Regions from separate parts of the Nocardia sp. NPDC019395 genome, predicted to be linked through region 1. Evidence: riboswitches for the same ligand, from Rfam matches in the RefSeq annotation. Region 1 holds a riboswitch; the other holds the start of a gene.

Region 1 (3,163 bases):
ACCTCGATCGTCGGCGAATGATCGAGTTCCCGCAGCTCCAGCGGGGTGAACTTGGCCTGCGCCGGCCCGCGGCGGCCGAATACGTGCACCTCGACGGCCTTGTTGGCCTTCAGGCCCTCGTAGACGTTCGGCGGGATCTCGGTCGGCAGCAGTTCGTCACCGGTTTTGGCGAGCACCCGCGCCACGTCGAGCGCGACATTGCCCACCCCGAGCACCGCCACCTTCTCCGCGTCCAGCGGCCAGGTGCGCGGCACATCCGGATGCCCGTCGTACCAGGAGACGAAATCGGCGGCACCGTAGGAACCGTCCAGATCGATACCCGGGACCGGCAACGCCCGGTCGGCGTTGGCGCCCGTGGAGAAGATCACCGCATCGTAGAAACGCCGCAGATCCGACAGGGTGATATCGGTGCCGTAATCGATATTGCCCAGCAGCCGCACCTGCTCCTTGTCCAGGACCTTGTGCAGCGCGGTCACGATCCCCTTGATCCGGGGGTGGTCCGGTGCGACGCCGTAGCGGATCAGACCGAACGGGGCCGGCATCCGCTCGAACAGGTCGATCGAAACCTCGGCATCCGACTTCATCAGCGCGTCAGCGGCGTAGATCCCCGCCGGACCAGCCCCCACGATCGCGATCCGAAGCGGGCGATTCGCTTCCTTCTGCTCGGTCATCTGTTTCGCGCACCCTTATCGGTCGAAAGAAATCACTGGCGTTGCACTTAGCTTAGGCTAAGTTGACGCGTGGCCCGTATGCGCCGTTGTCGCGCCGCCCCGGGGCAGCCGGTTCGCTGCACGTCTTCCCACGTCTCCGCGGCGACTGCTGTGCCGTCCACCCGCGGTCTACCGCAATTCTATCGGGGTGCGGGCGCACCATCGATGGCGGGACCAGGGATGATCATCGGTATGAGCGATTCCGGACCCGCTGACGAACCGTCGGCCGCCGACCCGGATGCCACCCCACCACGGCGCACGATCACGCCGTTCGCCGTGGCCGCGGTGATCGCGGCCGTGGTCCTCGGGGGCATCCTGCTCACCGGCCTGCTGGCGCCCGTTGAGAAAAATGTCACAGAATCCGACCGGATCGCGGGAGCGGTCCGCGACTTCGGCGATGTGAGCAGCCGCTACGGACCGGAACCACCGCGCGAGGCGGTCTGTCCCGGCTTCGTTCCCGCCCGGTCCCCGTTCGCCGGACGGCTACAGCCCGGCGAGACCGGAAAAGATATCGAGATCACGAAATTGGGCCCGATCCAGATCAACGGCGAGACCGCGACCGTCGATGTGACCAGCCGGGTCGAGGGCGCGGAAGCAACCTCCACCTGGTGGCTGTTCCACACGGACGGCGAATGGCGGGTGTGCAACCAGCCGGTCGAATGATTCCGGCGAGCACCGTCAACCAGGGTTTGACAGCGGCCGGTCGGGCCGGGCAATCTCATGCATTAGGTCATGAGTGCCAGCGCCAAGCCCCGGCTCGCTGGTCGGCAACCCTCCTCCGCGGTGGGGTGCTCCGGGTGACGACCTGGCACGCATCGAACAGATGCGGCAAGTGCGGATTCGCAGGAGGTAACACGTATGAGTTACGCAGGTGATATCGGTCCACAGCAGGCCTGGGAACTGCTGGCCGAGAATCCCGACGCCGTCCTGGTGGACGTGCGGACCGAAGCCGAATGGAAGTTCGTCGGCGTACCCGACACCAGCCCCATCGCCAAGCCGACACTGCTGGTGGAGTGGGTCGATGGCACCGGGACACGCAACACCGGATTCCTCGACCAGCTGCGCTCGGCGCTGGGCGACCGCCCGGCCGACGCACCGGTGCTCTTCCTGTGCCGGTCCGGCCAGCGTTCGGCGCACGCCGCCGACGCCGCGACCGGTGCCGGTATCGCGCCCTCGTACAACATCTCCGAAGGATTCGAAGGCCCACTCGACGAGTTCGGGCACCGTGGCGGTTCCGGCTGGCGAGCCGACGGGCTTCCCTGGCGGCAGTCGTGATCGGCGGCGGTGCGTTCGAGCGGGTACTGCCCGAAGGTGTCGGACCGGCCACGCTGGGCGTGCGCGGCGGCCTGAACCGGTCGGGTTTCGAAGAGACCTCCGAAGCGCTCTACCTGAACTCGGGATTCGTCTACGCCAGCGCCGAAGCCGCCGAAGCGGCGTTCACGGGCGAAGCCCAGCATTACGTGTACTCCCGCTACGGGAACCCGACCGTGGCCACCTTCCAGGAACGGATGCGGCTGCTCGACGGCGCAGAAGCCTGTTTCGCGACCGCCAGCGGTATGGCGGCGGTATTCGTCGCGCTCGGCGCACTCCTGAAGGCGGGTGACCGGCTGGTCGCCGCGCGCAGCCTGTTCGGGTCGTGTTTCGTGGTGTGTAACGAGATCCTGCCGCGCTGGGGTATCGAAACGGTTTTCGTCGACGGCGAAGATCTGGACCAGTGGGAAGCGGCGCTCGCGGAACCGGCGGCGGCGGTGTTCTTCGAAACTCCCGCCAACCCGATGCAGACGCTGGTCGACGTGCGGCGGGTCTGCGAACTCGCGCATGCCGCGGGCGCGAAGGTTGTGCTGGACAATGTCTTCGCGACGCCGCTGTTGCAACGCGGGTTCGAACTGGGCGCGGACGTGATCGTGTATTCGGGCACCAAACATATCGACGGTCAGGGCCGGGTACTGGGCGGCGCGATCCTGGGGTCGGAGGAATACATCGAGGGCCCGGTCAAAACGCTTATGCGGCATACGGGGCCGGCGTTGAGCCCGTTCAACGCATGGACGCTGCTCAAGGGGCTCGAAACGATGCCGCTGCGGGTCCGGCAGTCGGCTGATTCGGCGCTCCGGATCGCGCGATACCTCGACGAGCATCCGGCGGTGAGCTGGGTGCGCTACCCGTTCCTGGAAACTCACCCGCAGTACAAGCTGGCCACCGACCAGATGAGCGGCGGTGGGACGGTGGTGACGTTCGAGCTGAAGGCCTCGGCGGATACGGCCAAGAAACGGGCGTTCGAGGTGCTCAACGGGTTGCGGATCATCGATATCTCCAACAACCTGGGTGACGCGAAATCGCTGATCACGCATCCGGCGACGACCACGCACCGGGCGATGGGGGCGGAAGGGCGCGCGGGGATCGGGCTGTCGGACGGGGTGGTGCGTCTGTCGGTCGGGCTCGAGGATATCGAGGAT
Region 2 (3,163 bases), on a different contig from region 1:
TCACGGCTGCCACCAACCGACCCGCGTGCCGCGAGCACGGACCCTCGAGCCGGACGGTACGAGCCGCACCTGCTGGCCGCGGTGACCGCCGGCTGCCCGCACTGCCCGCGGGGCTTCGCGTGGACATTCGGCCTGATCGGCCCCAGTACGAACCGGTCACGCGGACCTGACCGGCGGCATCTGGAACAATCGCATCCGTGACCGACGCCGAGACTGTGACCGAGGACCATCCCGGCACCGGCAGCCGCCTGGCCGTGTTCCTGCGCTGCCATCTGCCGATGGTTGTGGTTGTCGCGGTGATCGCGGTGGCCGTGGTTTTCGTCGCGCAGGATCGGTGGCGGCGCGGGGCTTTCTTCTTCGGCGGCGCGACGCTGATCGCCGCCGCGTTCCGGCTGTGCCTGCCGACCCTGCGGGTAGGTCTGCTCGCGGTGCGCAGCAGACCGTTCGATGTGGGTGCGCTGACCCTGCTGGGTGGTGCGATCGTCTTCCTCGCCGCCACGATCAATACGCTCGGCGTGGGCTGAACCGGCTGCTCAGCGGCTGGAGCGGGCCAGATCCATCGTCTGATCCAGCAGTTTGCCGATGGCCTCGGCTTCGGTGAGGAACGCGTCGTGGCCGTCCCGGGAGGCGATGATCTCGAAATGCCGGCAGCCCGGCAGCCCGTCCGCCAGCTCCCGCTGGGTGTGCAAGGGATACAGCCGGTCGGAGTCGATACCGCCCACGATGCACGGCACCTGGCAGCTCGCCATCGCCGCGTCGATCCCGCCGCGACCGCGCCCGATATCGTGGCGGTTCATCGCCTCGCTGAGCAGCACATACGTCGAGGGGTCGAAACGTCTGCCCAGCTTCTCGGCCTGGTATTCGAGGTAGCTCTGCACGGCGTATCGGCCGCCGTCCCAGGGATCCTCACCGGTCTGCGGGCTGTTGGCGAACCGGCTGTCCAGTTCGACCTCGGTGCGATAAGTAAGGTGCGCTATCCGCCGCGCGATGCCCATCCCGGCCATCGGCGCGCGGCCGGTGCCGTGATAGTTCCCGCCCTGCCAGTCGGGGTCGCTGGTGATGGCGGCGATCTGGGTGGTCTGCGTCCCGATCTGATCGGCGGTGGCGCGGGCGCCGACCGCGAGGATCAGCGCCGAGGCGATGCGTTCGGGTGCGAGGAGCATCCATTCCAGCACCCGCATCCCGCCCATCGACCCGCCGACCGCAGCGGCCAGACGGTCGACGCCGAGCAGATCGCACAGTCGTAGTTCGGCGCTCACCTGATCGCGGATGGAGATCTCCGGGAACCGCGCCCCCCAGGGCATCCCGTCCGGGTGGGGCGACGCGGGCCCGGTGCTGCCCTGACAGCCACCGAGCACATTGGTCGCGACCACACACCACTCGTCGGTGTCGATGGGCGCCCCCGGCCCGATCATTCCGTTCCACCACCCGGGCGACGGATTATCCGCATCCGGTTCGCCCACCACATGGGAGTCGCCGGTCAACGCATGCTCGATCAGCACCACGTTGTCCCGGGCCGCCGACAGTTCCCCCCACCGCTGCACGACCAACTGAACACCGGGCAGCTCGGCCCCGTTCTCCAGCGTGATATCGCCGATATCGATCAGACCGCGGGTGCCGCCGTCCGGGGGCAGCTGCGCGACGGGTACGTCCGTGACTGGTTTGCTCCCCACCTTCACGCGATGACTTCCACTAGCCCCGCGCCGCCGAAAGCGGCGCCGAAAGTACAGCACCGGCACATAACGGTGACCTCCTGACGTGCGCTTGCTCCCGGCTTTCGGGAGCCCGGTCATCACCCGGAGCACCCCGCCGCAGCAGGAGGGTTGCCGACCAGCGAGCCGGGGCTTGGCGCTGGCGCTCATGACCTGCTCAACATGGTAGCGGTGTGCTCTGGCGTACCGAAATCGGCATATGTCCCCACCAGGTAATCTTGTGGCGCGGTTCACCCGTGTGAAATTTCACGACCGGGGCTGGCTGCACCGTGAGATCACCCGAAGCAGTACGCTCGTCTTGGTTACACCAGACGTCTCGTGGACAACGCGGGATGTATACGTTGTCTATTGAACAGCTGGGGTCCGCTCACAAGCGTGTTCGCCTGGCCGTGCAATGAGGGCACCAGTCTTAGGAGGACACGAAGATCCATGTCCAAGATCAAGGTTGAAGGCACCGTCGTAGAACTCGACGGCGACGAGATGACCCGGATCATCTGGCAGTTCATCAAGGACAAGCTGATCCACCCGTACCTCGATGTGAACCTCGAGTACTACGACCTCGGCATCGAGTACCGCGACAAGACCGACGACCAGGTCACCGTCGACGCCGCCAATGCCATCAAAGAGCACGGTGTGGGCGTCAAATGCGCCACGATCACCCCCGACGAGGCCCGGGTCGAGGAATTCGGTCTCAAGAAGATGTGGCGGTCGCCCAACGGCACCATCCGCAACATCCTCGGCGGCACCATCTTCCGCGCGCCGATCATCATCTCCAACGTTCCGCGCCTGGTGCCCGGCTGGACCAAGCCGATCATCATCGGCCGTCACGCCTTCGGTGACCAGTACCGCGCCACCGACTTCAAGGTCTACGAGGCCGGCACCGTCACCCTCACCTTCACCCCGGAAGACGGCAGCGAGCCGATCGTGCACGAGGTCGTGAAGATGCCCGAGGACGGCGGCGTCGTGATGGGTATGTACAACTTCAAGAAGTCCATCGAGGACTTCGCGCGCGCCTCGTTCAACTACGGGCTGCAGCAGAACTACCCGGTCTACATGTCGACCAAGAACACCATCCTGAAAGCCTATGACGGCATGTTCAAGGACACCTTCGAGGCGGTGTTCGAGGCCGAGTTCAAGAGCGAGTTCGAGGCCGCCGGTCTCACCTACGAGCACCGGCTGATCGACGATATGGTCGCCTCCTCCATGAAGTGGGAGGGCGGCTACGTCTGGGCCTGCAAGAACTACGACGGTGATGTGCAGTCCGATACCGTCGCGCAGGGCTTCGGTTCGCTGGGCCTCATGACCTCCGTACTGCTCACCCCGGACGGCAAGACCTGCGAGGCCGAGGCCGCGCACGGCACGGTCACCCGGCACTACCGCCAGCATCAGCAGGGCAAGCCGACCTCGACCAACCCGATCGCGTCGATCTTCGCCTGGACCCGCGGCCTCGA

What was found. Region 1 has a riboswitch for S-adenosylmethionine ahead of ABZ827_RS24545 (rhodanese-like domain-containing protein). Riboswitches for the same ligand answer to the same signal wherever they lie in the genome.
Region 2: linked by a shared signal. The riboswitch ahead of ABZ827_RS25745 (homoserine O-acetyltransferase) and the one ahead of ABZ827_RS24545 (rhodanese-like domain-containing protein) in region 1 are both predicted to bind S-adenosylmethionine.

What each region holds. Positions count from the first base shown of each region.
Region 1 covers NZ_JBEYBT010000014.1:66,413-69,575, forward strand. Annotated here, with positions in the region: gene ABZ827_RS24535 (FAD-dependent oxidoreductase) at 1-671, opposite strand, end outside; gene ABZ827_RS24540 (hypothetical protein) at 903-1,373, shown strand; SAM riboswitch class IV at 1,439-1,551, shown strand; gene ABZ827_RS24545 (rhodanese-like domain-containing protein) at 1,569-1,985, shown strand; gene ABZ827_RS24550 (O-succinylhomoserine sulfhydrylase) at 1,982-3,163, shown strand, end outside.
Region 2 covers NZ_JBEYBT010000016.1:59,743-62,905, forward strand. Annotated here, with positions in the region: gene ABZ827_RS25740 (DUF3017 domain-containing protein) at 279-524, shown strand; gene ABZ827_RS25745 (homoserine O-acetyltransferase) at 534-1,634, opposite strand; SAM riboswitch class IV at 1,756-1,866, opposite strand; gene ABZ827_RS25750 (NADP-dependent isocitrate dehydrogenase) at 2,142-3,163, shown strand, end outside.